Regions from separate parts of the Actinomadura sp. 3N508 genome, predicted to be linked through region 1. Evidence: predicted binding sites of a transcription regulator. Region 1 holds the regulator's gene; the other holds the start of a gene.
What was found. Region 1 encodes HspR, which represses chaperone genes until heat shock. Its sites were predicted from a motif close to ANTTGAGTCNNNNNGACTCAANT; they were not measured.

Region 1 (15,938 bases):
GCGGGGTTCATTGCGCGCTCCTGACTTTGTTCAAATCTGAACTAGGCGCGGAGGTTAGCACGCTCCAATGATCCATTCCAGGCCGAGTTCGCAGGTCACGAGCGGTCGATGACCGGCGCGGAGGAGAGGGCGTCCCTCCGGCGGGGGATGGAGCGGACGGCGGCCTCCTCCCTGGCGCCGATCTCTGGGCCAATGAAGGTGGATCGGGAACCGGAATAGGGCACTCAGACGTAGTGTTGGAGAGGTCGTCAGCAAAGTTGAGTCTGGGCGACTCAAGTGATTTGACAAGGCTGGGCCGTCCAGGCACGCTGGCCGACAGCAAGCAGACCGGCCGCACCCTGGGGCGACCGGGGCGCGATATCACCGGATACGACGGAGGACGAGAACATGGCACGTGCGGTCGGCATCGACCTCGGGACGACCAACTCGGTCGTCGCGATCCTGGAGGGCGGGGAGCCCACCGTCATCGCGAACGCGGAGGGGTCGCGGACCACGCCGTCCGTCGTCGCCTTCGCGAAGAACGGCGAAGTCCTGGTCGGCGAGGTCGCCAAGCGCCAGGCCGTGACCAACGTGGACCGGACGATCCGCTCGGTCAAGCGCGAGATGGGCACCGACTGGAAGACCAAGATCGACGACAAGGACTTCACCCCGCAGCAGATCAGCGCGTTCGTGCTGCAGAAGCTGAAGCGGGACGCGGAGTCCTACCTCGGCGAGACGGTCACCGACGCGGTCATCACCGTGCCCGCGTACTTCTCCGACCACCAGCGGCAGGCCACGAAGGAGGCCGGGCAGATCGCGGGGCTGAACGTCCTGCGGATCATCAACGAGCCGACCTCGGCCGCGCTGGCCTACCACCTGGAGAAGGAGAACGAGGCGACGATCCTGGTCTTCGACCTCGGCGGCGGCACGTTCGACGTGTCCCTGCTGGAGGTCGGCGACGGCGTCGTCGAGGTGAAGGCCACCAGCGGTGACAACCACCTGGGCGGCGACGACTGGGACCAGAAGGTCGTCGACTGGCTGGTGGAGCGGTTCAAGAACGCCAACGGCGTCGACCTGGCCAAGGACAAGATGGCGCTCCAGCGGCTGCGCGAGGCCGCGGAGAAGGCGAAGATCGAGCTGTCCAGCTCCACCGAGACGCAGATCAACCTGCCCTACATCACCGCGTCCAGCGAGGGCCCGCTGCACCTGGACGAGAAGCTCAGCCGCTCCGAGTTCCAGCGGATGACCTCCGACCTGCTCGAGCGGACGAGGGCGCCGTTCCAGCAGGTGCTGAAGGACGCGAACATCTCGGTCGACGGCATCCACCAGGTCGTCCTGGTCGGCGGCTCGACCCGCATGCCCGCGGTGTCGGAGCTGGTCAAGGAGCTGACCGGCGGCAAGGAGCCGAACAAGGGCGTCAACCCGGACGAGGTCGTCGCGATCGGCGCCAGCCTCCAGGCCGGTGTGCTGAAGGGCGAGGTCAAGGACGTCCTGCTGCTGGACGTGACCCCGCTGAGCCTCGGCATCGAGACCAAGGGCGGCATCTTCACCAAGATCATCGAGCGGAACACGACGATCCCGACCAAGCGGTCCGAGACGTTCACCACCGCCGACGACAACCAGCCGTCCGTGGAGATCCAGGTCTACCAGGGCGAGCGCGAGATCGCGGCGCGGAACAAGAAGCTCGGCACCTTCCAGCTCACCGGCCTGCCGCCGGCGCCGCGCGGCGTCCCGCAGATCGAGGTCACCTTCGACATCGACGCCAACGGCATCGTGAACGTCAGCGCGAAGGACCAGGGCACCGGGCGCGAGCAGTCGATGGTCATCACCGGTGGCAGCGCGCTGCCCAAGGACGACATCGAGAAGATGGTCCGCGAGGCCGAGGAGTACGCCGAGGAGGACCGCAGGCGCAAGGAGGAGGCCGAGGTCCGCAACCAGGCCGACACCCTTGCCTACTCGACCGAGAAGTTCCTGCGGGAGAACGACGAGAAGGTCCCCGCGGAGCTGAAGGGCGAGGTCACCGAGGCGGTCGCCGAGGTGAAGAAGGCGCTGGAGGGCACCGACGTCGAGGCGATCAAGAGCAGCGCCGAGAAGCTCGCCCAGGTCAGCCAGAAGATGGGCGCGGCCATGTACGCGCAGAACCCCGAGGGCGCGCAGGCCGGCGCCGACGACCACGGCCCGACGGCCGACGCCCAGGGCGGTGAGCCGCAGGACGACGAGGTCGTCGACGCCGAGATCGTGGACGAGGACAAGCCGAAGGGTGATGCTTCGTGACGACCTCTCCCGATGAGGGCGAGGAGAAGGAGGGCCCGGTGATCCGCGACAAGCGGCGCATCGATCCCGAAACGGGGAAGCTCCGGGAGCAGGCGGCGGAGTCGTCGCCGGCCCCGGAGGCCCCGGCCAACGGGGGCGCCACGGTCACCGGCGAGGAGCTCTCCTCGCTCAAGACCCAGCTGGCGGAGCGTCTCGCAGACCTCCAGCGGCTGAAGGCCGAGTACGACAACTACCGCAAGCGCGTCGAGCGCGACCGGGTCGCGGTCCGGGAGCAGGCGCTCGGGCAGGTGCTGTCCGAGCTGTTCCCGGTGCTGGACGACATCGGCCGCGCCCGTGACCACGACGAGCTCACCGGCGGGTTCAAGTCCGTCGCGGAGAGCCTGGAGGCGATCACGGGCAAGCTCGGCCTGGAACGCTACGGCGAGAAGGGCGAGCCCTTCGACCCGGTCGTCCACGAGGCGCTCATGCATTCGTACTCGTCGGAGGTGACCGAGGAGAGCGTCGTGGACGTCCTCCAGCCCGGGTACCGCATCGGCGAGCGGATCCTGCGGCCCGCGCGCGTGGCGGTGGCCGAGCCCGACCCGAACGCCGAGGACGGGAAGCCGTCCGAGGCCGAGGACGCCGAGAGCACCGAGGCCGAGAACACGGCCGAGGCGGACAAGGCCGACTCGGGTGACAACGACGAATGAGCCCCTGGCCTTCGCCGGGGTTCCGGGGGATCGTCTCCCCAGCGGGAACCGCGGGCCCGTCCCGTCCGGGGCGGGCCCCGCGGGGTCGCGTGAAGACATGTGGCAAGTGGCGATAGCAGAGAGCGGGGCGCCGTGAGCACCAAGGACTACCTGGAGAAGGACTACTACAAGGTCCTCGGTGTCGCGAAGACGGCCTCTCAGGAGGAGATCAAGAAGTCGTACCGGAAGCTGGCCCGCAAGTACCACCCGGACGCCAACAAGGGCGACACCGACGCCGAGGACCGCTTCAAGGAGGTCTCCGAGGCCTACGACGTCCTGTCCGACGACAAGCGCCGCAAGGAGTACGACGCGGTCCGGTCGATGCCGGGCGGTTTCCGCGGCCAGCAGGGCGGCGGGTTCCCGTTCGACCTCGGTGACCTGTTCGGGCAGGGCAGCGGCGGCGGCACCGGGACGCAGACCGGCGGCGCGGGCGAGCGCATCGGCGACCTGTTCGGCGGCCTGTTCGGCCGGAGCGGCGGCACCCGCACCACCGGCACGGGCACGCGGCGCGCCCGCCGCGGCGCGGACGTCGAGACCGAGGTCACGCTCTCGTTCGGGCGCGCGATGAACGGCGTCACCGTCCCGATCAAGCTGACCAGCGAGGCGGCGTGCAACGGCTGCCGCGGCACGGGCGCGAAGGCGGGCACCGTCCCGCGGGTGTGCCCGAACTGCGAGGGCACCGGGCACGAGACCCGCAACCTCGGCAGCTTCGGGTTCCAGGAGCCGTGCAAGGAGTGCCACGGCCGGGGCCTCGTCGTCGACGACCCGTGCCCCATCTGCCACGGCAGCGGCCGCGCGACCGGCACCCGCACGATCCAGGCCCGCATCCCGGCGGGCGTCGCCGACGGCCAGAAGATCCGGCTCAAGGGCAAGGGCGCCCCGGGCGAGAACGGCGGCCCGCACGGCGACCTCTACGTCAACATCAAGGTTCGGCCGCACCCGGTGTTCGGCCGCAGCGGCGACAACCTGACGCTGACCGTCCCGGTGACGTTCCCGGAGGCGGCGCTCGGCGCGGAGATCCGGGTGCCGACGTTCCAGGGGCAGCCGGTCACGCTGAAGCTGCCGGAGGGCACCCCGAACGGCCGCAAGTTCCGCGTGAAGGGCCGCGGCGCGACCCGGCGGGACGGCACGAAGGGCGACCTGCTCGTCACCGTCGACGTCCAGGTGCCGCAGAAGCTCGACGACCAGGCACGGGAGGCCCTCGTCCGGCTGCGCGAGTCGGGCTCGGGCGACGATCTGCGTGCGGACCTCGTCCAGCAGGCCAGGCAGGAGTGAAGCCATGAACCCCTTTGGCGACGACACGCCGGTCTATGTGATCTCGGTGGCGGCCCAGCTGTCCGGGCTGCATCCGCAGACGCTGCGCACCTACGACCGGATGGGCCTGGTGTCCCCCGGCCGTACGGCGGGCCGCGGGCGCCGCTACTCGATGCGCGACATCGTGATGCTCCGCGAGATCCAGCGGCTCTCCCAGGAGGAGGGCATCAACCTGTCCGGCATCAAGCACATCCTGGAGCTGCAGCGCGACAACGTGCGGCTCCGCGAGGAGCTCGCGAAGGCGCACGCCGCGCTGGACGAGCTCGCCAACGAACTCGAATCGACCCGTGCCGTCGCGGCGCGGCTGGCGCAGCAGCGCCGGCACGGTGAACCGGAGGGCACTCCCGGCGCCGACCTGGTGCCGATCAGGCACACCAGCGTCGTCGTCTGGCACGAGCGCAACCGGGAATAGGGGGACCGGGGTGGACTACAAGCTCACGCAGAAGAGCCAGGAGGCGGTGTCGGTCGCGGTCCGGCGGGCCGCGGCCGAGGGACATCCCGAGGTGGAGCCGCAGCACCTGCTGGCCGCGCTGATCGTGCTGACCGACGGCACCGCGGTGCCGCTGCTGGAGGCCGTCGGCGCCGACTGGAAGACGATCAGGAGCCGGGTCGAGGAGCAGCTCGCCGCGATGCCGAAGGCGCAGGGCTCGACGGTCTCGACCCCGCGCCTCTCGGGCCAGCTCCAGCGCTCGATCAACACGGCGGCGAACCGGGCGAAGCAGCTCGAGGACGACTACGTCTCGACGGAACACCTCCTCGTCGGCCTCGCCACGGACGGCGGCCCCGCCGCGGGCCTGCTCAAAGAATTCGGCGCCACGCCCCAAGCCCTGCTGGACGCGTTCGAGAAGGTCCGCGGCCACGCCCGCGTGACCAGCGAGAACCCGGAGGGCACGTACCAGTCGCTGGAGAAGTACGGCGTCGACCTGACCGCCGCCGCGCGCGACGGCCGCCTCGACCCCGTCATCGGCCGCGACCCGGAGATCCGCCGCGTCGTCCAGGTGCTGTCCCGCCGGACGAAGAACAACCCGGTGCTGATCGGCGAGCCCGGCGTCGGCAAGACCGCCGTCGTGGAGGGCCTCGCGCAGCGGATCATCGCGGGCGACGTGCCCGAGTCGCTGCGCGGCAAGAAGCTCATCTCCCTCGATCTCAGCGCGATGGTCGCGGGCGCGAAATACCGCGGCGAGTTCGAGGAGCGGCTGAAGGCCGTCCTCAACGAGATCAGGCAGAGCGAGGGGCAGGTCGTCACGTTCATCGACGAGCTGCACACCGTGGTCGGCGCGGGCGCGGCCGAGGGCGCGATGGACGCGGGCAACATGCTCAAGCCGATGCTGGCTCGCGGCGAACTGCGCATGATCGGCGCGACGACCCTCGACGAGTACCGCGAGCGCATCGAGAAGGACGCCGCCCTGGAGCGCCGCTTCCAGCAGGTCATGGTCGGCGAGCCCACCGTCGAGGACACGATCGCGATCCTGCGCGGCCTCAAGGGCCGCTACGAGGCGCACCACAAGGTCCAGATCAACGACTCGGCGCTCGTCTCGGCCGCCACGCTCTCCGACCGCTACATCACCTCCCGCTACCTCCCCGACAAGGCGATCGACCTGGTGGACGAGGCGGCCTCACGCCTCCGCATGGAGATCGACTCGCGCCCGGTGGAGATCGACGAACTCCAGCGCACCGTCGACCGCCTCAAGATGGAGGAGATGAACCTCTCCAAGGAGACGGACGAGGCGTCCAGGCAGCGCCTCGAAAGGCTCCGCGCCGACCTGGCCGACAAGCAGGAGCACCTCACCGGCCTCATGGCCCGCTGGGACAAGGAGAAGGCGGGCCTGAACCGCGTCGGCGAGATCAAGGAGCGGATCGACCAGCTGCGCGGCGAGGCCGAACGCGCCCAGCGCGACGGCGATCTCGAAACATCCGCCCGCCTCACCTACGGCGAGATCCCGGCGCTGGAGAAGCAGCTAGAAGAGGCCGACGAGGCCGCCGACAACCGCGACGCGATGGTCAAGGAGGAGGTCGGCCCGGACGACGTCGCCGACGTGGTCGCGTCCTGGACGGGCATCCCCGCCGGGCGCCTCCTCGAAGGCGAGACCGCCAAGCTCCTGCGCATGGAGGACGAGCTCGGCAAGCGCCTCATCGGCCAGGAGACCGCCGTCCGCACCGTGTCGGACGCCGTCCGCCGCGCCCGCGCCGGCATCTCCGACCCCGACCGCCCGACCGGCTCGTTCCTGTTCCTCGGCCCGACCGGCGTTGGAAAAACAGAACTGGCGAAGGCACTCGCCGAATTCCTCTTCGACGACGAGCGCGCGATGACCCGCATCGACATGAGCGAGTACTCCGAGAAGCACAGCGTCGCCCGGCTCGTCGGCGCGCCGCCCGGCTACGTCGGCTACGAGGAGGGCGGGCAGCTCACCGAGGCCGTCCGGCGCCGCCCGTACTCGGCCGTCCTGCTGGACGAGGTGGAGAAGGCGCACCCCGAGGTGTTCGACGTCCTCCTCCAGGTCCTGGACGACGGGCGCCTCACCGACGGCCAGGGCCGCACGGTCGACTTCCGCAACGCGATCCTGATCCTCACGTCCAACATCGGCTCGCAGTTCCTGGTCGACCCGACGCTGGAGAACGGCGCGAAGAAGGAAGCGGTCTGGAACGCCGTCCGCAACTCCTTCAAGCCGGAGTTCCTCAACCGTCTCGACGACGTCATCCTCTTCGACGCGCTCTCCACGAAGGAGCTGACCCGCATCGTCGACCTCCAGGTCGACAAGCTCGCCGACCGCCTCGCCGACCGCCAGCTCACGCTGAACGTCACCCCGGCGGCCCGCGAATGGCTGGCCCTGACCGGCTACGACCCGCTGTACGGGGCGCGCCCGCTGCGGCGCCTCGTCCAGACGTCGATCGGCGACCAGCTCGCCCGCGAGCTCCTCTCCGGCGAGGTCCTCGACGGCGACGAGGTGACGGTCGACCTGGACGAACCCGCCGACCGCCTGACCGTCCACCCCACCCGCGGCCTGACCCTCAACAAGTAGCGTCCCGCCCGCGCGTCAGCGGGGGAGGGTGTTGAGGCGGTGGGTGAGGTAGCGGCGGTCCGGGGTGGTTCGGGCCAGGGTCAGGGCTTCGCGGTAGGCGGCGGCGGCCTCCTCGCGGCGGTCCAGGCGGCGGAGCAGGTCGGCTCGGGTGGCGGGGAGCAGGTGGTAGCCGTCCAGGTCATCGGCCAGGTCGTGGACGAGCGCCAGGCCCGCCTCCGGGCCGTCGGCCATGGCGACGGCGACGGCCCGGTTCAGCCGGACGACCGGGCTCGGGGTCAGCTCGATCAGCCGCCCGTACAGGGCGGCGATCTGCGGCCAGTCGGTGTCCGCGGCCGTGCGGGCGGTCGCGTGGCAGGCGGCGATGGCGGCCTGCACCTGGTAGGGGCCGGGTTCGCCGCGGCGCAGGGCGTCGTCCAGGAGGGCGGTGCCTTCGGTGATCGCGGTGTGGTCCCAGCGGTCGCGGTCCTGGTCTTCGAGCGGGACGAGGTCGCCCGCCGCGTCCTGGCGGGCGTCCCGGCGGGAGTGCTGGAGGAGCAGGAGGGCGAGCAGGCCGGTGGCCTCCGGCTCGTCGGGCATCAGCACGTGCAGGACGCGGCCGAGCCGGATCGCCTCCGCGCACAGGTCGACCCGCATCGGGTCGGGGCCCTCCGTCGCCGCGTAGCCCTCGTTGAACAGCAGGTAGACGACTCCGAGGACGGACGTCGTGCGTTCGGGGAGCAGATGGGCGGGCGGCACGCGGTACGGGATGCGCGCGTCGCGGATCTTGCGTTTCGCCCGGACGAGCCGCTGCGCCATCGCGGGCTCGGCGACCAGGAACGCCCGCGCGATCTCGCCGGTGGTGAGTCCGAGCAGCGTGCGCAGCGTGAGCGCCACCCGCGCCTCGATCGGCAGCGCCGGATGGCAGCACGTGAAGACCAGCCGGAGCCGGTCGTCGGCGACACCGCTCGGGTCGGGCGGTACCGGCGGTTCGTGCGGGCCGGTCATCGTGCTCAACTCCCTGAGCTTGGCGTTCTCGGTGCGGCCGCGCCGCATGCGGGTCAGCGCGTGGTTGCGGGCGGTGGTCGTCAGCCAGGCGCCCGGACGGTGCGGGACGCCGTCGTCCGGCCACCGTTCCAGGGCGCGCGCGAACGCCTCCTGGGCCGCCTCCTCCGCGAGGTCCCAGTCGCCGGTCATGCGGATGAGGGTCGCGACGACCCGTCCCCACTCCTCGTGGAAGGCCGCCGCGACCGCTCCTTCGACGCGTCCCGTCACTCCTCCCAGAGCGGCCGGACCTCGATGGCCCCGGTCCCGGCGCACGGGTGCCTGGACGCGATCTCCAGCGCCTCCTCCAGGTCGGCGCAGTCGATCAGGTCGAACCCGAGGATCTGCTCCTTGGTCTCGGCGAACGGGCCGTCCGATAGGAGCGTCTCGCCGCCGCGCGTCCGGACGGTCGTGGCGGTGTCGGTGGGGTGGAGCCGGTTGCCGACCAGGCGCACACGGCGCCCGTCCATCTCCCTGATCCATTCCTCGGTGTCGGCCTGCAGCCTGGCGAACTCGTCCGCGGGCATCTCGTCGTTCTCTACGCCGCAGATCAGCATCATGTACCGCACGTGCTCTCCTCCTACGACTTCTTCGACATGGTGACTTCCGCCGGCTCCGGAACTCGTCGCCGGAGCGGCGGCCGTGCGAGCAGCAGGCCGGCGATCACGACGCCGGCCAGCGCGATCCCGGCGGAGGTGTCGAACGCGGCGCGGAACCCCGGCACGGCGCCCGTCCGCGAGACCAGGACGGTGGACGCGACGGCCACGCCGAGCGCGCCGCCGAGCTGGAACGCCGCCGTGTTGAGCCCGGACGCGAGCCCGGAGTCCCGCTCGTCCGCCCCGGACAGCGCCGCCACGGCCGCCGACACCGCCGCCGACCCGAGGCCCAGCCCGAACAGGATCAGCCCCGGCAGCAGGCCCGACACGTAGCCGCTGCCTTCCGAGACCTGGCCCAGTGCGAGGCAGCCCGCCGCCATGAACGCCATGCCGGTCATGGCCACCGGACGGACGTCCACCCGCCCGATCGCCGCCTGCGCCGCATACGACCCCACGACGGCCATCACGGGCAGCAAGGCCGTGGCCAGCCCGAACTTCAGCGGCGAATAGTCGAGGATCCCTTGCGCGTACTGCGACACGGCGAACGACGTCCCGAACGCGCCCGCCCCGGTCAGCAGCATCACCAGGTTCCCGCCGGTCAGCCGCCGCGACCGGAAGATCTGGAGCGGGACGAGCGGCGCCGCCGACCTCGACTCGATCCGCACGAAGAGCGCACCCGCCACAACGGCGACTCCCAACGCGCCCAGCGTGGTTGCGCTCGTCCACCCGCTCTCCGGCGCCCGGACGACCCCGTACACCGCCGCCGACACCGCAAGCGTGACCGTCAGCGCGCCCGCCGGGTCGTACGCCCGCGCCGCCGCCCCGGCCGCCCGGCCCTCGCTCAGCAGGACGGGCCCGAGGCCGAGCAGCAGCGCCGCGACCGGCACGTTGAGGTAGAACACCCAGGGCCAGCCGAGCGCGCCGGTCAGCGTCCCGCCGACCAGCAGCGCCGCCGTGGCCCCGAACCCGCCGACGCTCGACCAGATCGCCAGCGCCCTGTTGCGTTCGGGGCCCGCCGCGAACATCACGGTGACCAGCGCCAGCGCGCTCGGCGCCATCAGCGCGGCCGAGATCCCCTGCGCGACCCGCGCGCCGATCAGGACGCCGCCCGTCCAGGCGAACCCGCACAGCAGGGACGACACCAGGAACAGGGTCGTCCCGGCGAGGAACGTCCGGCGCCCGCCCATCAGGTCGGCCGCGCGGCCGCCGAGCAGCATGAGGCCCCCGAAGCCGAGCAGGTAGGCGCTCAGCACCCACTGCGCGCCGCCGGCGGACAACCCGAGATCCCGCTCGATCGACGGCAGCGCGAGCAGCACGATGTGCGCGTCGAGGATCACCATGAAGTTCGCCGCGCAGAGCAGCGCCAGCGCCGCCCACCTGCGCGGATCCAAGCCGTCGTCGGCCATCGTCCCTCCCGGAATCACGTCTCCCCCTGTCGACCATCGGGCCCGCCCGATTTCGACAGCGGCGGAAAGAATTTCCGGGAAGGCGGCGCGCCGGCCCCGCCTAGCCGTTCAGCCAGTCGGCGGGGAAGTCGTCGCGGAACCTGTCGAGGGTCTCCTCGTCCTGGGCCCGGACGGACAGCCAGTCGCCCCCGCCGTCGCAGATGAGCAGGCCCGGACCCGCGTAGAAGTTCTGCCCCTCCTCGCCTGCGGGATAGGCGGGGAAGGGGAGGCGGGTGAAGCGCCGCCGCAGCTCGTCGTCGTCCTCGTTGTCGCCGTGGTCGCAGAGCGAGTCCTGGGCCTGGAGCGACTCGGACAGGATGATCTCGATGCAGGACACGGAGAAGGAGTCCAGCCAGCCTTCCCAGCGTTCCGCGTCCTTGTCCGCCAGGTCCGGGCGGATGCGGACGGGCGGGTCCGGTTGGTCGAGGTCACTGAGGAGGATTCCCCACGACGCGGCGCCCTGGTTCTCGTGGCGGAAGACCAGGGCCTCCTTGCGGTCGTCGACGTAGAACTCGGCGGGGCTCAGCAGCTGGTCATGGTTGCTGTGCATGGCGCGGCGGCGTCCGAAGAGCGCGTACGCCTCGCGGACGGCGGCGGGCAGCCGGAACCCGAGGTTCTCCTCGGCCGCCGCCAGCTCCGCTTCGGGTGTGCCGTCGTCCGGGGTCAGCGGCGTATGCCAGGTCGCGGCGAAGCCCCGGATGTACGTCCAGGCGGCCCGGCGGTCGGCGAGCGCGTCAGGGAGGTCTCCGACAATGTCGAATGACTCAGTCACACCCCGACGCTAGCGGCCTTCCCGGACGTTCGGTTCTGCTGTGAGCGGTGCGGTGTTCCGTACAGAACGTACGGCGGGCAGAGTCGTCCTATGAGGATTCTGATGCTCGGCGGGACGGAGTTCGTAGGACGCGCCATCACCGAAGGCGCTCTTGCGCGCGGCTGGGACGTGACCGTCTTCCACAGGGGACGCCATGACCCGCCCCAGGGAGTCGCGTCGTTGCACGGCGACCGCACGACCAAGGACGGTCTCAAGGCACTCGCCACAGACGAGGAGTGGGACGCGGTCGTCGACACCTGGTCCGCGGCCCCGTCCGTCGTGCGCGACACGGCACGCCTCCTGGGCGAGCGCGTCGGACGCTACGTCTACATCTCCAGCCGCTCTGTCTACGTGTACCCCGAACCCGACGCGCTCGGCGAGAACGCCCCTGTCGTGGAGGCGTCCCCAGACGACGGCGACGACGTCGACTACGCCACCGCCAAGCGCGGAGCAGAACTGGCGGCCGTGGACGTGTTCGGCGACCGAGCACTACTGGTACGCGCAGGGCTCATCCTCGGCCCGTACGAGAACATCGGACGCCTGCCCTGGTGGCTGAACCGGATCGCGCAGGGCGGCAAGGTACTGGCGCCAGGCCCGCGCGACGCCGGTTTGCAGTACATCGACGTCCGAGACCTGGCCGCTTGGACCCTGGACGCCATAGAACAAGAACTAGGCGGCCCCTTCGACCTGGTAAGCCCACCAGGCCACACCACAATGCGCGAACTCCTAGAAGCGTGCAGGGAGACCACGGGCTCCAACGCCGAACTCGTCTGGACGCCCCCAGAGACGATCCTCAAAGCGGGCATCGAACCCTGGATGGACCTCCCGATCTGGATCCCGCCCGGCGAGGATTACGACACCCTGCACCAGGGCAACGTCGACAAGGCCCTCTCCACAGGCCTGCGTTGCCGTCCCGTCCAGGAAACCGTGACCGACACGTGGGAATGGCTCCAGTCGATAGGCGGACGAGCCCCACAACGCCCGGACCGCCCGGTCGTCGGCCTGGATCCAGAAACCGAAGCCAAGGTGCTGCGCAGCTGAACGGGCCGCTGAACGGAGAGTGCGGGGTCGCCGCTTCAGTGGACGCGACGCCCCTCGGTCCGCTAGAGAGACGTGATATGACCGCTTTGGTAATCGGCCCCCACCTCCGGCACGTGAGTCACCACACCGCGACGATCTGGGTGGAGACCGACCGTCCATGCGAGGTCCGGGTCGTCAACCGCGACCACGGCGTGGACGCGGGCGCCCGCACGTTCACCGCGCACGGCCACCACTACGCGCTCGTCGAGATCGAGGGGCTCGCGCCGGGCGCGCGGATCCCCTACGAGGTCGTCGCCGACGGGGAGACCGTCTGGCCGGAGGAGGGCGCGGAGGGCGCGCAGCTCCCGCCGTCCCAGATCAGGACGCTCGACCCGGACGGCGAGCTGCGCATCTCGTTCGGTTCCTGCCGCCGGTCACCGGGCACGGTCGAGCAGTTCGGCCACGACGCGCTCGCCGCCCTCGCCCGCCGGCTCAGCAGCGGCGGCGACGCGGTGACCTGGCCGGACATCCTGCTCATGGTCGGCGACCAGGTCTACGCCGACGAGCTCAGCGACGCCATGCGCGAGTTCATCAGCGGGCGCCGCGCGCCCGGCGACCCGCCCGCCGACGAGGCCGCCGACTTCGAGGACTACACCCACCTGTACAAGCTGGCCTGGCACGACGACCCGGAGGTGCGGTGGCTGCTGTCCACCGTCCCGACGTTCACCATCTTCGACGACCACGACATCCGCGACGACTGGAACACCTCCTACGCGTGGCGCCAGGAGATGTGGTCGCAGCCCTGGTGGAAGAACCGCATCACCGGCGGCATCGGGTCGTACTGGATCTACCAGCACCTCGGGAACATCTCGCCTGAGGACCGCGCGTCCGACCCCGTGTACAAGGCGGTGCGGACGGCCTCCGACGACACCGGCGACGCGGGCACCGTCCTGGACGAGTTCGCAGAGAAGGCCGACAAGGAACCCGCCAGCACGCGCTGGAGCTACGCCCACGACTGGGGCGCCACCCGCCTGATCGTCGTGGACAGCCGCTGCTCCCGCCTCCTCACCGCCGACCGCCGCGGCATGCTCGACGACGACGAGTTCCGCTGGCTGGACGAGCAGTGCCAGGGCGGCATGGATCATCTGCTCATCGCGAGCTCCCTGCCCTACCTGCTGCCCATGGCGATCCACCACGCCGAGTCGTGGAACGAGGCCATGGCGGGCGGCGCCTGGGGCAAGGCCGGGGGCAGGCTCGGCGAGAAGATCCGGCAGGCCGCCGACCTGGAGCACTGGGCGGCGTTCGAGCGCTCGTTCCGCGACGTGGCCGCCGACGTCGTCGCCGTCGGGCGCGGCGAGCGCGGGCCCGCCCCGGCGAGCATCTCGTTCCTGTCCGGCGACATCCACTACTCCTACCTGGCGCGGGTCACCGAGCCCGGCACGCAGTCGAAGATCTCGCAGATCGTCTGCTCGCCGCTGCGGAACCCGCTGATCGGCAAGTTCCGCTGGGCCAACCGCATCGCGTGCTCGCGGGCGTCCGGCGGACCGTTCCGCGCGTTGGCCAAGCTGTCGAAGGTGCCCGTCCCGCCGCTCCGGTGGCGGATGACGGAAGGACCGTGGTTCGACAACGCGATCGCCACCGTCCACCTGTCAGGACGCAAGTGCGAGGTGCGCTGGGAGACCCCGAGGGACGGCGGCACCCTCAACGAGATGGGCCGCGCCGACATCACCGGTTGACGACACATAGGCACCGGCCACATAGGCACCGGCGCAAGGCAGGCGAGCGGGCGCGCATGACGCGGGGAAGCGCGCCCGCTCTGGTCTGCGGTGCGCCGGGGTGCGTTCGTTCCACCCCCTCGCCGGAACGAACGCACCCCGCATGGACGGCCCGCCCCGGTACCGCCCACGCCTCTCCCACGGCGCGGCGCCCCCGCCATGACGCGGACTCAGGTAAAGAACTCCGACTGTGGCCAAATTGGGCGACAACTCGTGGCCAAGTCGTCACAATGAGCAAACATGGAAGAGACGAGCGACGAGCCGGGCGACGCGGAGCTGATCGACCGGGTCCGGGCCGGTGACGTCGCCGCCTACGGCCCCCTCTACGAGCGGCACGTCGCCGCCGCGCGCGGCCTCGCCCACCACCTCGCCGGACGGGACGCCGCCGACGACCTCGTCCAGGACGCCTTCACCAAGGTCCTCAAGGTCCTCAAGACCGGCGGCGGGCCCGACGGCGGGTTCCGCCCGTACCTGCTCACCGCCGTCCGCCGGTCCTTCTACGATCGGCGGCGCGCCGACCGGCGCGTCCAGCACACCGACACGATCGAGAGCTTCGACTCCGGCGTCCCGTTCGACGACCCGGCCGTCGCGGAGCTGGAGCGCTCGATGATCGCCCGCGCGTTCCGGTCGCTGCCCGGCCGCTGGCGGACGGTGCTCTGGCACACCGAGGTCGAGCGCGCCAAGCCCGCCGACGTCGCCCCGCTGCTCGGCCTCACCGCGAACGGCGCCGCCGCGCTCGCCTACCGCGCCCGCGAGGGCCTGCGCCGCGCCTACCTGCAGATGCACCTGGACGCCGTCGCCGCCGACGACGCGTGCCGTCCCGCCCTGGAGAACCTCGGCCCGTACGTGCGCGGCGGGCTGGCCGACCGCGAGTCCCGCAAGGTGAAGCTGCATCTGGACGGCTGCAAGCGCTGCAAGGGCATCCACGCGGAACTGGTGCACGTCAACCGGGCGCTGCGCGACGTGCTCGGCCCGCTCGTCCTGGGCGCGGCGGCGTCCGCCTACCTCGCGTCCAAGGCTGGGACGGTGCTGCGGTTCCAACGCATCCCGAAGCGGCAGCAGCAGGCGCTCGCGGGCGGTGGGGTGGCCGCCGCGACGATCCTCGTCCTGGCGCTGATGCTGGTGTCCGGCGAGGAGCCGATCCGGCCCGCGCCCGCACCGCCCCCACCGCGCGCCGCCTCCGATCCCGCCGCCCCGCCCGCCACACCGCCCGCCGCGATGCCCCCGGCGCTCCGGCCCGTCGCGCCGGATCCCGCACCGCGACCACCGTGGAAGGCACCGGCGGAGAAGGCGTCCGAGCGCCCGTGGCCGCAGCCGCCCCGCCACCACCCTCCGAGCGGCCGGCCCGGAGGTCTTCTGATCGATGTCAAGGTGCGCCTCTCAGGGCCTGACAGCGATATCCGCGTACGGGTCAAGGCGGACACGCCGCGCGGTGTCCCGTTCCGGGGCCCGAATGCCACGCCGCGGCATGTCCGCAACAAGGTCCCGCACCAGGTCACGAACATGGGCGGTCGCCATGGGCGGTTGAAGCCCGGGTCGCGGGAACCCCGGGACTGAAGCCGTGACCTGCCCGTTCCCGTAAAGATCATGAGGAAGCGCGGGGGCGGGCCCGAACGGCTGGTAGCGTCCGCCGCGGCTCCCGATTCTTGTTACCGGGGAGTCGCCAACCAGCGGCTTGCCATGAAAGAGTGGCGAATCGCCGTATTGGCCTACCGGGTTGACCCGCTTCACTACGCTATAGGCGACCCGGGACACTGAGCCGGATGGGCATGCCGTGAAGTCCCGTGTTGAGGAAGGGCGGTGTCGCATGGATCGCTGCGCGCTGTTCGTAGACGCCGGCTACCTGCTGGCCGACGGCTCCATGGCGGTGCACGGCACCCGCCACCGCGAAACCGTCTCGTGGGACTTCGGCGGGCTCCTCCAGCTCCTCGGCAACCTCGCCAGGGAACGCACCGG
Region 2 (15,938 bases), on a different contig from region 1:
GCCAGGAGCGCGCAGACGCCCGTCCAGCCGAACCGGCCGTACGCGGCGGCGCCCAGCCAGGACCCGGTGCTCCCGCCCAGGAACGAGCACGTCATGTAGGCGGTGTTGATCCGGCTGCGGGCGTCCGGGCGCAGCGCGAAGATCCGGGCCTGGTTGGCGATCGTGCCGGCCTGCAAAGCCACGTCCAGCAGGAGCGTCCCGGCGGCCAGCGCGACGAGACCGGCCATGCCGCCGAGCCCGCCGAACGCGAGGACGCCGGCGGACGCGAGCGTCCCGATCATGACGGCCAGGCTGACCGGATCGGAGCCGCGCCGGTCGACCTGCCGTCCCGCGTGCGGCGCGGAGACCATGGTGGCCGCGCTGACCAGGGCCAGCAGCCCCACGGCCTGCGCGCCCAGGCCGTACTCCGGGCCCGTCAGGTACAGCGCGACGCCCGTCCACACGGCCTGGAAGCCGCCGAAGATCGTCGCTTGGTAGACGCAGGTCCGCCGCAGGCCGGGCTCGCGGCGCAGCAGCCGCAGTGGCTCGGCCAGCAAGGCGGGGTACGGCTGCCGCGAGGTCGGCACGGTCGCGGGCAGCACGAACGTCAGCGCCGTCGCCAGGCACAGCGCGACGGCCGCGGCGACCAGGTAGGGCGCCCGCCAGCCGAGCCACTCGCCGATCATCCCGCCGAACGTGCGGGCCAGCAGGATGCCGCCGACCGACCCGGACATCAGCGTCCCCATGACCGCGCCGCGCCGGTCGTCCGCGACCAGCCCGGCCGCCATCGGCGCGATGACCTGCGCGACCACGGTCGTCACCCCGACCAGCGCGCTCGCGCCGAACAGGCCGGGCAGCCCGCCCGCGCCCGCCGCGCCGAGCAGCCCGATCCCGGTGACGCCGAGCAGCACCGCGATCAGCGGCCGGTGCGGGAGCCGGTCGCCGAGCGGCACCAGCAGGAAGTTCCCCGCCGCGTACCCGAACTGCGCGGCGGTCACCACCAGCGCGGCCGAGTCGGGCGAGACGCCGAGACCGGACGCGACGAGCGGGCTGACCGCCTGCGGGAAGTAGAGGTTCCCCACGGCGACGCCGCAGGTCAGAGCCAAGAGAAAGATCATCCGGCGGCTGAGCCCGCCGCCGGGCCGTGCGTCCGCGGACGCGACGGAAGAGGACACGAACGCTCCAGAAGGTCGAGCCGCGGGCGAAAGCCGCGCAAGCAAGAACGCACGCCGAGCGGAGCTCGTCGATTGAATGGTGGTGGGCGGGGGCTGGAGGACGGTGAGGCGTTTTACCTCGCTCGGGCTCGCCTCGGCGTCGAGGAGCGCGCCGCCGGTCAGCCGGTGCCGCGCTCCGAGGCCGAGGCGCCCGTCGTGACCTTGCCGAGAACCATGCGCACGATGAGCCTCCCGATCCGGAACGTCCAGCGCGACGCTCGCACGCCACATCACCGTCCCGCAACGCGTTTTCAGCCGGGAGCCCGGCGGGCGGTTCGGATGGCGTGGTCGCTCAGCGTCCGCCAGGCGGCTGCGGTGAGCGTGGCGGTGCAGGCCAGGCCCAGCCAGAAGGGTGCGGTCAGGCCGAAGCGGTGTGCGAGGACGCCGCCCAGGATGGCGCCGAGGAACATGCCGCAGTTGGTGACCAGCCGGTAGGCGCTGTGCACACGTCCAAGCAGATGAGCGGGGACGATCTGCTGGCGCAGCGAGGCCCCGATGGTGGAGAAGACGACCAGATGAAGGCTGAGCACCGCGAACAGCCCACCCGCGATGATCGCGCTGTGGGTCAGGGCCAGCCCGAGGTGGACCACCATCTCGACGATCAGACCGGCGCGCAGTGTCGTGCCGGTGCCGAGCAGGCCGGTGATCCGACCGGCGGTCAGGCCTCCGATGACTCCCCCCACGGCTCCGGCGGTGAGGAGGAACCCGTAGCCGGCCGGGCCGACGCCGAGCCGTTCGCGGGCGATGAGGACGGCGATGGAGAACACCGCGCCCAGTCCCAGGTTGGACAACCCGACGGTGACCGACATGGTGCGCAGCAGCCTGTGGCGTGCCAGCCAGCCAAGTCCTTCGCAGATCGCGCCGTGGATGGACGTGTGCGAAGGTCCGGTCGAAGCGCTGAGCGACCGCTGTGCGGCTCTGGTGGGCAGCGCGCTGATCAGGATCGCGGCGGTCAGCAGGGCGAGGGCGTCGACCGTGAAAGGTGCCCATGCCGCCATGGCGAACAGCACTCCGCCGAGCGGTCTGGCGAGGAGTTGCTGGCTGAGCACGGCCGCCGCCTGGAGCCTGCCGTTCGCGCGTTCCAGTTGGGCGGTGTCGACGAGGGATGGCAGCAGCGCTACGGATGCGTTCTCGAACAGCAGGCCGACGCAGCCGACCGTGAAGAAGGTCGCGTAGAGCAGCGGCAGTGAGGCGTGCCCGGCGGCGGTCGCCGCGGCCAGGAGGCCCAGCGCGGCGGCGCGGGCCAGGCAGGCGGCGACCATGACGCGGCGGTGGTCCAGCCGGTCGACCAGTGCTCCGCCGGGGAGTGCGAACAGCATCAATGGAAGCTGATGGGCGATCATGAGCCCGGCGATCTGGACCGGGTCGCGGGTGAGGGAAGCGGCCAGCAGGGCCGCGGCGATCTGGGTGGTGCCGTCACCCAGTCCGGACAGGGTGCTCGCCGCCCACAACTTCGCGAAGGGGCGCCCAAGCTTCCTGCGCTGGCCCGACGTCCGGCGGGGCCCGGCCGAGTGCTGGCCACCGGTGTCCGGTCTGGGCTCGGCCATGCGGTGTATGACGCTGATCGTTCAGGGGCGGTTCGCGGGAGCGCGGGGAGGTGGTCATGTTCGGATTACTTTGCGGGCTCGGTGAGTTGCCTTGAGGGCGTCCGCGAGGTTGCCGGGGCGGCTTGATCGCTTAGAGCGAACGTTGCTGCGGAAACAAATTGCTGCTCCGTTTTCTTGAGTGTGGGTGACTCAACTTACGGTTGGGTCTCTAGACGGACTTGGAGCTGAGCATGAGCGAGACCCTGACGCTGCCGGTGCTGCCCCTGGACGACGGGGCCGTTCTGCCCGGCATGGTCGTGCCGCTGGACCTTTCCGAGAGCGGCGAGGTGCGCGCCGCCATCGAGGCCGCGCGGGCCGTGGCGCAGTCCAAGGGGCCGGGCATCCGGTCGGCGGCCAAGCCGCGGGTGCTGCTGGTGCCCCGGCTGAACGGGCAGTACGCGGGCGTCGGCACGCTCGGCGTGATCGAGCAGGAGGGGCGGCTGCCCGGCGGTGAGCCGGGCGCGGTCGTCCGCGGCGTGCAGCGGGTGCGGATCGGTACCGGGACGACCGGGCCGGGCGCGGCGCTGTGGGTCGAGGGCACCCTGATCGAGACGCCGCCCGCGTCCGGCCGCGCGCAGGAGCTGGCCAAGGAGTACAAGAGCCTGGTCAGCGCGATCCTGCAGAAGCGCGGCGCCTGGCAGGTCGTGGACATCGTCCAGCAGATCGACGACCCGTCCACCCTGGCCGACAACGCCGGGTACGCGCCGTACCTGTCGGACGAGCAGAAGATCGAGGTCCTGGAGACCCCGGACGTGGTGGAGCGGCTCACGCTGGTGATCGGCTGGGCGCGCGACCACCTCGCCGAGCTGGACGTGGCGGAGACGATCCGCAAGGACGTCCAGGAGGGCATGGAGAAGACGCAGCGGGAGTTCCTGCTGCGGCAGCAGCAGGAGGCGATCCGCAAGGAGCTGGCCGAGCTGAACGGCGACCCCGCCGACGAGGAGGACGACTACCGGGCCCGGATCGAGGCCGCGAACCTGCCCGAGAAGGTGCGCGAGGCGGCGCTGAAGGAGGTCGACAAGCTGGAGCGGTCGTCCGACGCCTCGCCGGAGGGCGGCTGGATCCGGACGTGGCTGGACACCGTCCTCGACATCCCCTGGAACGACCGCACCGAGGACGCCTACGACATCGCCGGCGCCAGGGAGATCCTGGACGCCGACCACGCCGGGCTCGACGACGTCAAGGAGCGCATTGTCGAGTACCTGGCCGTGCGCAAGCGGCGCGAGGAGCGCGGCCTGGGCGTTGTGGGTGGACGCAGGAGCGGCGCTGTGCTCGCGCTTACCGGGCCTCCTGGCGTCGGTAAGACGTCGCTTGGCGAGTCGGTCGCGCGGGCCATGGGGCGCAAGTTCGTCCGGGTCGCGCTGGGCGGTGTGCGGGACGAGGCCGAGATCCGCGGCCACCGCCGGACGTACGTGGGCGCGCTGCCGGGACGGATCGTCCGCGCCATCCGCGAGGCCGGCTCGATGAACCCGGTCGTCCTGCTGGACGAGGTCGACAAGGTCGGCGCCGACTACCGCGGCGACCCGACCGCGGCGCTGCTGGAGGTCCTCGACCCCGAGCAGAACCACACCTTCCGGGACCACTACCTGGAGGTCGAGCTCGACCTCAGCGACGTGCTGTTCCTCGCCACCGCGAACGTGGTGGAGGCGATCCCGGGGCCGCTGCTCGACCGGATGGAGCTCGTCCAGCTGGACGGCTACACCGAGCACGAGAAGGTCACCATCGCCCGCGACCACCTGCTGCCGCGCCAGCTCGACAAGGCGGGCCTGGAGGCGTCCGAGGTGGCCTTCGGCGACGACGCGCTGCGGCTGCTGGCGGCCGAGTACACGCGGGAGGCGGGCGTCCGGTCGCTGGACCGGTCGATCGCGCGGGTGCTGCGGAAGGTCGCCGCGAACGTGGCGCTGGAGAAGGCGACGCTGCCGGTCTCGATCGGCGCCGGCGACCTCAAGGACTACCTGGGACGACCCAGGTACACGCCGGAGGTCGAGCTGAGCAGGAACGAGCGGCGGACGGGCGTCCCCGGCGTCGCGACGGGCCTGGCGGTGACGGGCGCGGGCGGCGACGTCCTCTACATCGAGGCGTCGCTCGCCGACCGGGAGACCGGCGACACCGGCGTGACGCTCACCGGGCAGCTCGGCGACGTCATGAAGGAGTCGGCGCGGATCGCGCTCAGCTACCTGCGGTCGCGGGGCGCCGAGCTGGAGCTGCCGGTCGGCGACCTGAAGGACCGCGGCGTGCACGTCCACGTCCCGGCCGGTGCGATCCCGAAGGACGGGCCGAGCGCGGGCATCACGATGACGGCCGCGCTGGCGTCGCTGCTGTCGGGGCGGCCCGTCCGCTCGGACGTGGCGATGACCGGCGAGGTGTCGCTGACCGGGCGGGTGCTGCCGATCGGCGGCCTGAAGCAGAAGCTGCTGGCCGCGTCCCGGCTCGGGATCACCACGGCGATCGTGCCGAAGCGCAACGAGCCGGACCTTGAGGACGTCCCGGACGAGGTCCTGGAGAACCTGACGGTCTTCACCGTCAGCGACGTCCGCGAGGTGCTGGACCTGGCCCTGGAACCGGCCACCACGGCGATCGCCGCCTGACCGGCGTCGATCGCGCTCGCTCAACGCCCGCGCCGGGCCTCCGCCCGGCGCGGGCGTTCGGCGTGGGCGTCAGCGGCAACCCGGGTTTCGGGTCCGCCGTTATCCACGACCGTGCATGTTCGGTGACGCAGCGGGGAGCACGCGCCGGGTGTTGGCAGAAATGTGGCAGCGTGCAGAGCCGGGTCAGAAGTCCCCCTGGTACGTCGTGGCCTTTCGCGTCGTCGTCGTGGCGGTGGCGCTGGGCGTCCTCGGCGTCTTCTTCTATCTGGCGTTCAAACTGACATTGACGCCCGTCCGCGACCGAGGGCAGGCGGGCGGGAACACCGATCCGGGCCGCTCTCTCCGGTTCTATCTGGACCGTCCGACCAAAGACGCCTACTTCCAGATCGGCGGCAACCTGGCGCTGCTCATGCCGTTGGGTGTGCTACTGCCGATCGTCTGGACGACCCTCCGCGGACCCATCCGGCTGGCCCTTCTGACCGGGGTCATGTCGCTGGCCATCGAGACGGTGCAGGGCGCCTTCGTCATCGGGCGGGCCTTCGACATCGACGACGTCATCCTCAATGTCATCGGCGTCGTGATCGCGTATCTCCTCCTGGGCCGCCGCCTCTCGAAAACGCTTCGCGGTTCTTGAGGAACGGATCCGTTCAGGTCAGCGTGGGGTGAGGCGGAAGATTCTCAGCTGGCGTGTTGTGCGTTCCACGTAGCGGTCGTACACGGGCCAGATGGCGATGAGGCGGGGCCAGATAGCGGTGCGTTCCGCGTCGTCCAGCAGATGGGCCGTGACGGGAACGGTGCGCCCCTGGAAACTGACCTCGGCTTCGGGATTCTTGAGGAGGTTGCCCGTCCAGGCGGGGTGCTTCTCGCGGCCGAAGTTGGAGCCGACGACGTACCAGCCGCCGCCTTCCGAGGCGGGGCCGGGGAGGCAGGCGAGCGGGGTCCGGCGGGGGAGGCCGCTGATGGCGCCGGTCGTCGTCAGGACCAGGCTCGGGACGAGGAGCTGGCCGAGCAGGAAGCGCCCGCCGGTGAGTCTGTGCAGCGTCCGGTCGATGGGCGGGACGATCTTGGGCCCGACCTTGGAGAACCACTCGGCGCCCGAGATCCGCTGGAAGAGCGGCCCGAACGCGCGCTGGACGAGGGTCGGCATCGGGTGCTCCTCGGTGCGGTGCGGCGGCGGTGCGGGGTTCGCGAGGCGCCCGGCGCGGCGGGGGTCGAGGTGGCCGCTCTCCGCCAGCCAGCGCAGCGCGTCGGCGACCGTCTCCTCGACGGGACGCAGCGTGAGGTCCAGCGCGTCCAGGACGGGACGGTCGTCGGTCGGCACCAGCGTGACCATGAACTCGGCGGCGTCGCGGGTGAGCGGGTAGTCGAAGGGGCGGACGCGCTTGGCGGCGTCCAGCGCGGAGCCGAGCCCGAGCATCAGGCGGCTCGGGACGCGGACGCGGCGGCACCGCACGCCCGTGAGGCGGTCGCAGAGGTCCGCGTACTGCGGCCACGTCAGGTAGTGGCCGCCGAGCACCCAGCGGCTCGGCGGCTGCCGGGCCTCGACGGAACGTGCCAACGCGGTGGCGAGGTCGCGGACGTCGATGACCGAAACGCCGCCGCCCGGAAGTGGCCACACCTTGCCGAGGGCGGCGGCGAGCCCTTCCATGAGGGCGTCGAGTGTGGGCTGGTGGGGGCCGCACACGCCGCCGGGATAGACGATCGTGACCGGCGCGCCGTCGTCCTGGAGGCCGCGCACGTACCGCTCGGCGGCCAGCTTGGACCTGCCGTAGCCGGTGCGCGGGCTCGCGAGGGCGCCGCCGGCGGTGATGACCTGCCCGGACGGCGGGACGAACACCGCTACCGTCGACACGTGCACGACCGGGTTCAGCCCCCGCGCGACGGCCCCGCCGACCACGTTCCGGGTGCCGCGGACGTTGACGTCCACGAGATCGGGCGCGCCCCCTGTGCCGGTCACGCCGATCGCGGCGGCGGCGTGGATCGCGGCGTCGCAGCCGTCGAGCGCGTCGGTGACCGCGTCCGCGTCCAGCATGTCGCCGGGGACGAGCTCCACGTCCTCGGCGGCGACGCCGATCGACTCCAGGACCTTCGTCGTCCGCCCCGGATCGCGGACCAGCGCGCGCGGCCGGTGCCCGGCGGCCAGCAGCGCGCCGACCGTGTGGGACCCGACGAACCCGGAGGCGCCGGTGACGAAGACCCGCATGCCGGACAAACTAGCGCTTGGTTCCTGCGGGCGACACCCGGCGCGCTGCGTCGCCGGTGAGTAACCGCCGAGTTTTCGGACACCTCCATTGCCGATAAGCCCACCCTCGTTCGTTGACGATGCTGGAACGCTCCAGCACACTCGTGTCTCACCTACCGCCGTCCGGGAGGGGTTCTATGAGGATCGGTCTGGCCGGCGCGGGGCGCATCGGGGCGCGCCACGCCGCGGCCATCTGCGCATTGCCCGAGGTGGACGCGCTGCTCATCGCCGACGCCGAGGCGTGCCGCGCCCGCGAGCTCGCCGCTCGCCTTGCCCCGGCTTCCCCCGGCTCCCCGGCCGCGCGCGTCATGGCGCTGGACGCGGTCGAGGGCCTGTTCTCCGCCGGCCTGGACGGGCTGGTCGTCGCGGCCGCCACGGACGCGCACGCCGGCCTGGTGACGCGGGCGGTGGCCGCGCGGATTCCCGTGTTCTGCGAGAAACCGCTCGCGTCGGATACTGATGGAACGTTCCAAACAGCGACCGCGGCCGCCGCCGCCGGGGTCCCCGTGCAGGTCGGGTTCCAGCGCCGGTTCGACGCCGGGAACGCGGCGGCGCGCGAGGCGCTGGCGTCCGGGCGGCTCGGCTGGCTGCACACCGTCCGCTCGTGCAGCTTCGACCCCGCGCCGCCGCCCGCCGGGTACGTCCCGACGTCCGGCGGGCTGTTCCGCGACTGCGTCATCCACGACCTGGACCTCATCCGCTTCGTGACGGGACGCGAGGTCGTCCGCGTGATGGCCGCGGGCGCCAACCGGGGCGACGACGTCTTCCGTGAGTGCGGCGACGTGGACACCGGATCGGCGCTGCTCGTCCTGGACGACGGCTCGCTCGGCGTCGTGTCGGCCACCCGCTACAACGCCGCCGGGTACGACTCGCGGCTGGAGCTGTTCGGGTCCAAGGACAGCATCGTCGCGGGCCTGGACGAACGGACGCCCACGACCGCGCTGCCTGAACGGGGCGAAGAGCCTAGGGCCGCCTACAGCGGGTTCATGGAGCGCTTCGCCGACGCCTACGACGCCGAACTGCGCGCCTTCGTGGACGTGGTGGCCGGACGGCGCGGCAACCCATGTCCCCCTGAGGAGGCATTAGAGGCGTTCTATCTGGCCGAGGCGTGCGAGCTGTCCCTGCGCGAGGGCCGCGCCGTCGGGACGGGGGAGGTGCGGCGATGAGGGTCGCGGGTGCGCCGATCTCCTGGGGCGTGTGCGAAGTCCCTGGGTGGGGGCACCAGATGGAGCCCGCGCGGGTGCTCGCCGAGATGCGCGACCTGGGACTCGCCGCCACCGAACTGGGGCCGGACGGCTTCCTGCCGGGCGGTGCGCGGGCGAGGGGGGAACTGCTGGCGTCCTATGGGCTGGGGCTTGTGGGCGCGTTCGTTCCGGTAGTCCTGCACGATCCGGCGTCCGACCCCATGTCGGCCGTAGACGGGGTGCTGGACGCGATGGACGGCGTCCTGGTGCTCGCCGCCGCCACCGGGCTCGACGGCTACGACGGGCGGCCGGACCTGGACGCGGAAGCGTGGAAGACGCTGCTCGCCAACCTGGACACCATCACGCAGAGGGCCGCCGAGCGCGGCCGCCTGGTCACGCTGCATCCGCACGTAGGGACGGTCGTGGAGCGCCGTGCGGAGGTCGAGCGGGTGCTGGAGGGCTGCAACGTCCCGTTGTGCCTCGACACAGGGCATCTGCTGGTTGGCGGCACGGATCCGGTGTGGCTGACGCGTTTCGCTGCGCCGCGCATAGCGCACGTCCATTTGAAAGACGTGGACGTGGGTCTCGCGGGGCGAGTGCTCGACGGCGAGGTCGCCTACACGGATGCGGTGCGCGACGGTCTGTACCGGCCGCTCGGGGACGGCGACATCGACGTCCCCGGCATCGTCCGCACCCTGGAGGACGCCGGTTACGAAGGCTGGTACGTGATGGAGCAGGACACCGTCCTGACCGAGGAGCCCGCAGACGGTGGCGGGCCGTACGACGACGTCCGCAGGAGCCTCGACTTTCTCGCCTCCCTCCCAGGAGCGGTCCGATGACGTTCGACCTCATCACCATGGGACGGGTGAGCGTCGACGTCTACCCGGACCAGGTGGGCGTGCCGCTGGAGGACGTCGAGTCGTTCGGGAAGTACCTCGGCGGCAGCCCCACGAACGTCGCCGTGGCGGCGGCACGGTACGGGCGACGCGCCGCCGTCATCACCCGTACTGGCGAGGACCCGTTCGGACGGTTCGTCCACAAGGCGCTCCAGGTGTACGGCGTGGACGACCGGTACGTCACGGCCGTCCCCGGGCTGCCCACCCCGCTCGCGTTCTGCGAGATCTTCCCACCGGACGATTTCCCGCTGTACTTCTACCGCTATCCCAAGGCACCCGACCTGGAAATCCACGCACACGAGCTGGATTTAGAGGCGATCCGGGCAGCGCCCATCGTGTGGGGAACCGTCACCGGCCTGTCCCAGGAGCCGAGCCGTGAAGCGACCCTGACCGCGCTGGCCGAGCACCCCGGGCAGACCGTCATCGACCTGGACTACCGGCCGATGCTCTGGGACGACCCAGGCGAGGCGTCGGACTGGGCAGGGCTCGCTCTGCAACGAGCCTCCGTCGCCATCGGAAACCTGGAGGAGTGCGCAATCGCAGTGGGGGAGCGGGAACCGCGCGCCGCGGCCCGCGCGATCCTGGAACGCGGCCCGGAACTCGCCATCGTGAAGATGGGCCCGGACGGCGTGCTCGCCGCGACGTCCACCGAGGTGGTGGAGGTTCCGCCGGTCAAGGTCGAGGTCGTCAACGGGCTCGGCGCCGGGGACGCGTTCGGCGGCGCGATCTGCCACGGCCTCCTCGCCGGGTGGGGCCTGCGGCGGCTCATCGAGTTCGCGGGCGCCGCCGGGGCCCTCGTCGCGTCCCGCATCGCCTGCTCCGACGCGATGCCCGCGCAGGACGAGGTCGAGGAACTCCTGGAGGGCCGATGAAGTATTACCTGCCTGCCGGGACCGCCGGCGAGGGGCCGTACGCGCTGGCCGTGACGCCGGAGTCGGCAGGATGGACGTACTCGGCGCTGCGCATCCTGGAACTGCCGGAAGACGGCTCCCACGAATTCGAGACCGGCGAATTCGAGACGATCGTGCTGCCGCTGTCCGGGTCGGGCACGGTCGAGTGCGACGGGGAGCGAATCGAACTGGCCGGACGTAGCGACGTCTTCAGCCGAGTCACCGACTTCGCCTACGTGCCGCGTGACGCGCGCGTACGAGTGCGGGGCAGAGGACGGTTCGCGCTGGCAGGGGCCCGGTGTGAGGCGCGCCTGGCACCGCGCTACGGCCCAGCCGGAGACGTCCCCGTGGAATTGCGGGGCGCGGGTGCGGCGAGCCGCCAGGTGAACAACTTCGGCACGCCAGAGGGCTTTCCCTACGCCGAGAAGCTGATCGCGTGCGAGGTGCTGACGCCGGGTGGCTGCTGGTCGTCGTTCCCACCGCACAAGCACGACGAGGAGACGCCGGACGAGGCCGTCCTGGAGGAGATCTACTACTTCGAGGTGGCGGGCGAGTCCGGGATGGCTTATCAGCGCGTGTACGGGTCGCCGGGGCGTCCGATCGACGTGCTGGCAGAGGTGCGCAGTGGTGACGCGGTACTGATTCCGCATGGCTGGCACGGGCCGTCCATGGCCGCGCCAGGGCATGACCTGTACTACCTGAACGTGATGGCGGGCCCGGCCGACGAGCGCGCCTGGCGGATCTGCGACGACCCGGCGCACGCCTGGATCCGCGGCACCTGGGCGGGGCAGCCGGTCGACCCGCGCCTGCCGCTCACCTCGGCGGAGGAAACGCCGAGCGGAGCTCGTCGATTGATTGGTGGCGGGTGGGGGCTGGAGGACGGGCGGCCATGAGACTCACGGTGGGCCAGGCGCTGATCCGCTTCCTGGCGGCGCAGTACAGCTCGCGGGACGGGGCAGAGCGGCGCTTCTTCGCGGGCTGCTTCGGCATCTTCGGGCATGGCAACGTCGCCGGGATCGGGCAGGCGCTGCTGGAGCACGCCGACGACTTCCCCTACTACATGGCGCGCAACGAACAGGCGATGGTGCACACCGCCTCGGGTTTCGCCCGGATGAACGACCGGCTGGCCACCTTCGCCTGCACCACGTCCATCGGGCCGGGCGCCACCAACATGGTCACGGGTGCGGCGCTGGCCACCATCAATCGGCTTCCCGTCCTCCTCCTGCCCGGGGACATCTTCGCGACCCGCCCGTCCAACCCGGTCTTGCAGGAGCTTGAGGACGCGCGCTCCTACGACCTGTCGGTCAACGACTGCTTCAAGCCCGTGTCGAAGTACTGGGACCGCATCAACCGTCCCGAACAGCTGCCGAGCGCGTTGCTGGCGGCGATGCGAGTACTCACCGACCCCGCCGAAACCGGTGCGGTCACGCTTGCCCTGCCCCAGGACGTCCAGGCCGAGGCGTACGACTGGCCGGAGGAGTTGTTCGCCCGCCGTGTGTGGCGCGTTCCGCGTCCGCTGCCGGAACCGGCCGCGTTGGAGGAAGCGTCCGCCGTCCTGGAAGCGGCCGAGCGTCCGCTGATCGTGGCGGGCGGCGGCGTCATCTACTCCCACGCGACCGACGAACTGCGCGCGTTCGCAGAGCGCACCGGCATCCCAGTGGCCGAGACGCAAGCAGGCAAGGGCTCCCTGCCCTGGGACCACGAACGCTGTGTCGGCGCCATAGGAGCGACGGGCACGACGGCCGCGAACGCACTCGCCCACACAGCGGACGTGGTGCTCGGCATAGGAACCCGCTACAGCGACTTCACGACCGCGTCCCACAGCCTGTTCGCCCACCCGGACGTGCGGTTCGTGAACATCAACGTCGCCCGGCCCGACGCGGTCAAACTCGGTGGCGTGTCCGTCGTGGCCGACGCCAGGGAAGGGCTCAGAGGGCTCAACGCGGCCGTCGACGGTTACACCGTGCCCGAGACCTACCGCGGCGAAGCCAGAGCCCTGACGGCCGACTGGAACTCCCAGGTGGACGACGCCTGCGCCGCCCAGCACGGGAGGCTCCTCACCCAATCCGAGGTGATCGGGGCCGTCAACGCGGAGTCAGGGCCACGGGACGTGGTGGTCTGCGCGGCCGGTTCCATGCCGGGCGACCTGCACAAGCTGTGGCGGGCCCGCGACCCGAAGGGCTACCACGTCGAGTACGGCTACTCCTGCATGGGCTACGAGATCGCCGGTGGGCTCGGCGTGAAGCTCGCCGCGCCGGACCGCGAGGTGTTCGTCCTGGTCGGGGACGGTTCGTACCTGATGATGGCGCAGGAGCTCGCCACGGCCGCCGCCGAAGGGATCAAGCTGATCGTCGTGCTCGTCCAGAACCACGGGTTCGCCTCGATCGGGAACCTGTCGGAGTCGGTCGGCGCGGAGCGGTTCGGCACCCGCTACCGCGCCCGCACCGCCACCGGGCTCGACGGCGGCCCGCTCCCCGTCGACCTCGCCGCCAACGCCGCCAGCCTCGGCGCCGACGTCGTCCGCGCGTCCACCCTCGATGACCTGCGAAAGGCGCTCCACCAGGCGCGGAAGGCCGCCCGGACGACGGTTATCCACATTGAGACCGACCCCTTGGCAGGCCCCCCGGACAGTGCGGCATGGTGGGACGTCCCGGTCGCGGAAGTGGCGGCGCTGGACTCCACCCGGGAGGCCCGCGCCCGATACGAGGCGGATCGGCGCGCGCGCCGCCACCATCTGTGATCAACTCCTCTGACCGACCATTCGGGGAGAAACGGAGAGCATCCGATGAGAGGCGTTTTCGCGCGGGGCACGTCCAGGAAACTCGCGGCCCTGGCCGCCGCGGCACTCCTGGCGCTGAGTGCCTGCAGCAGTGAGGGCGGCAAGAAGTCCGAGAAGGCCCCGGAGGGCGCCGGGCCCCGGCTGAAGATCGCGATGGTCACCCACTCCAACCCCGGCGACACCTTCTGGGACATCGTCCAGAAGGGCGCCAAGGCCGCCGCCGCCAAGGACAACGTCGAGTTCCTCTACTCGGCCGACCCTGACGGCGGCAAGCAGGCCCAGCTAGTCCAGGCCGCCATCGACCAGAAGGTCGACGGCATCATCGTCACCCTCGCCAAGCCCGACGCGATGAAGGACGTCCTGGCCCGCGCCACCGCCGCGAAGATCCCGGTGGTCTCGATCAACTCCGGGCAGGGCGAGTCGGCGCGGCTCGGCGCCATCGCGCACTTCGGGCAGGACGAGTCCATCGCGGGCGAGGCCGCCGGGACCGAAATGGCCAAGATCGGCTCGAAGAAGGCGCTGTGCGTCATCCACGAGCAGGGCAACGTCGGCCTGGAAGACCGCTGTGCCGGTGCGAAGAAGACGTTCGGCGGCCAGATGGAGAACCTGTTCGTCCAGGGCGCGAACATGCCGGAGGTCAAGTCGTCCATCACGGCCAAGCTCCAGGCCGACGACGGCATCGACGGGATCCTCACGCTCGGCGCGCCGTTCGCCGCGACCGCCGTCGACTCGGTCAAGGAGACCGGGAGCAAGGCCAAGGTCGGCACGTTCGACCTGAACAAGGACCTCATCGCCTCGATCACCTCGGGCGCCATCGCGTTCGCCGTCGACCAGCAGCCCTACCTGCAGGGCTACGGCGCCGTCGACCAGCTGTGGCTGCTGAAGAACAACGGCAACGTGCTCGGCGGCGGACGTCCCGTGCTGACCGGCCCGGCGATCGTCACCAGGCAGAACGCGGCGCAGCTCGAGGCGTTCGCGAACCGGGGCACGCGATGAGCCAGTCATCGACCCTGGCCGCGAGGCCGGGCGCGGACGAGCGGCTGACCCGCGAGTCGCTCGTCCGGCGCCTCCTGGGCCGTCCCGAACTGGGCGCGCTGCTCGGCGCGGTCGCGCTGTTCGCGTTCTTCTCGGTCGTCGCGGACGCGTTCCTGGAGGCCGGATCGTTCTCCACCGTCCTCTACGCCGCCTCCACGTACGGGATCATGGCGGTCGGCGTGTCGCTGCTGATGATCGGCGGCGAGTTCGACCTGTCCGCCGGGGTGATGGTGACCTCCGCGGCGCTGATCGCCGCGCTGACCGCCTACCAGTTCACGCTGAACGTGTGGGCGGGCGTGGCGATCTCCCTCGTGCTGACGCTGGCGCTCGGCATGGTGAACGGCCTGCTCTACGTCCGGACGAAGCTCCCCAGCTTCATCATCACCCTCGCCACGTTCTTCATGCTCGCGGGCCTGAACCTCGGCGTGACGAAGGCGCTCACCGGCAACGTCGCCAGCGACTCCGTCCGCGACATGGACGGCTTCGACAGCGCCCGCCTGATCTTCGCGTCCGACATCGACGTACCGGGCAACCTGAGAATCAAGATCACGGTGCTCTGGTGGCTGCTGTTCGTCGCGATCGCGACCTGGATCCTGCTGCGCACCCGCATCGGCAACTGGATCTTCGCGGTCGGCGGCTCCGCCGCCAGCGCCCGCGCCGTCGGCGTCCCCGTCGCCCGCGTCAAGATCGGCCTGTTCATGGGCGTCGCGTTCTGCGCCTGGTTCTCCGGGATGCACCTGGTGTTCGCGTTCGCGACCGTCCAGTCCGGGGAGGGCGTCGGCAACGAGTTCCTGTACATCATCTGCGCGGTCATCGGCGGGTGCCTGCTGACCGGAGGCTACGGCTCGGCGATCGGCGCCGCGATCGGCGCGTTCATCTTCGGCATGACGAACAAGGGCATCGTGTACGCGGAGTGGAACCCGGACTGGTTCCGCTTCTTCCTCGGCGCGATGCTGCTCATCGCCACCGTGGTCAACCTGATCGTCCGGCGCAGAGTGGAGCGCTCGTCATGACGGAGAAGCCGCTGATCGAACTGACCGGCGTCGGCAAGCACTACGGCAACGTCATCGCGCTCCGCGACGTGAGCCTGGAGGCGTCCGCCGGCGAGGTCACCTGCGTGCTCGGCGACAACGGCGCGGGCAAGTCCACCCTCATCAAGATCGTCGCCGGCCTGCACCGCCACGACACCGGCACCTACTCCGTCCAGGGCGAACAGGTAACGTTCGCCTCGCCCCGCGAGGCACTGGACCGCGGCATCGCCACCGTCTACCAGGACCTCGCGGTCGTCCCCCTGATGCCGGTCTGGCGGAACTTCTTCCTGGGCTCCGAGAAGCGCAAGGGCTTCGGCCGCCTCGACATCGAGTTCATGCGCAAGACCGCCCACGGCGAGATGGCCGCGATGGGCATCGACCTGCGCGACGTCGACCAGCCCATCGGCACCCTCTCCGGCGGCGAACGCCAGTGCGTGGCGATCGCCCGCGCCGTCCACTTCGGCGCCAAGGCCCTCGTCCTGGACGAGCCCACGGCCGCCCTGGGCGTCAAGCA

Region 2: lon (endopeptidase La) is a predicted target of HspR. The motif match lies at 2,913-2,935, and genes of this name have one in related genera.

What each region holds. Positions count from the first base shown of each region.
Region 1 covers NZ_JBIRAX010000010.1:316,873-332,810, reverse strand. The annotation lists gene ACH34S_RS31910 (DoxX family protein) at 1-11, opposite strand, end outside; gene dnaK (molecular chaperone DnaK) at 388-2,253, shown strand; gene grpE (nucleotide exchange factor GrpE) at 2,250-2,942, shown strand; gene dnaJ (molecular chaperone DnaJ) at 3,075-4,256, shown strand; gene ACH34S_RS31890 (heat shock protein transcriptional repressor HspR) at 4,261-4,707, shown strand; gene clpB (ATP-dependent chaperone ClpB) at 4,718-7,315, shown strand; gene ACH34S_RS31880 (RNA polymerase sigma factor) at 7,331-8,566, opposite strand; gene ACH34S_RS31875 (YciI family protein) at 8,563-8,895, opposite strand; gene ACH34S_RS31870 (MFS transporter) at 8,916-10,337, opposite strand; gene ACH34S_RS31865 (hypothetical protein) at 10,438-11,148, opposite strand; gene ACH34S_RS31860 (SDR family oxidoreductase) at 11,239-12,228, shown strand; gene ACH34S_RS31855 (alkaline phosphatase D family protein) at 12,342-13,943, shown strand; gene ACH34S_RS31850 (sigma-70 family RNA polymerase sigma factor) at 14,223-15,539, shown strand; gene ACH34S_RS31845 (NYN domain-containing protein) at 15,790-15,938, shown strand, end outside.
Region 2 covers NZ_JBIRAX010000004.1:250,278-266,215, reverse strand. The annotation lists gene ACH34S_RS16655 (MFS transporter) at 1-1,154, opposite strand, end outside; gene ACH34S_RS16650 (MFS transporter) at 1,445-2,740, opposite strand; gene lon (endopeptidase La) at 2,971-5,367, shown strand; gene ACH34S_RS16640 (VanZ family protein) at 5,483-6,001, shown strand; gene ACH34S_RS16635 (nitroreductase family deazaflavin-dependent oxidoreductase) at 6,020-7,570, opposite strand; gene ACH34S_RS16630 (Gfo/Idh/MocA family oxidoreductase) at 7,747-8,775, shown strand; gene ACH34S_RS16625 (sugar phosphate isomerase/epimerase family protein) at 8,772-9,632, shown strand; gene iolC (5-dehydro-2-deoxygluconokinase) at 9,629-10,561, shown strand; gene iolB (5-deoxy-glucuronate isomerase) at 10,558-11,472, shown strand; gene iolD (3D-(3,5/4)-trihydroxycyclohexane-1,2-dione acylhydrolase (decyclizing)) at 11,469-13,319, shown strand; gene ACH34S_RS16605 (sugar ABC transporter substrate-binding protein) at 13,365-14,354, shown strand; gene ACH34S_RS16600 (ABC transporter permease) at 14,351-15,406, shown strand; gene ACH34S_RS16595 (ATP-binding cassette domain-containing protein) at 15,403-15,938, shown strand, end outside.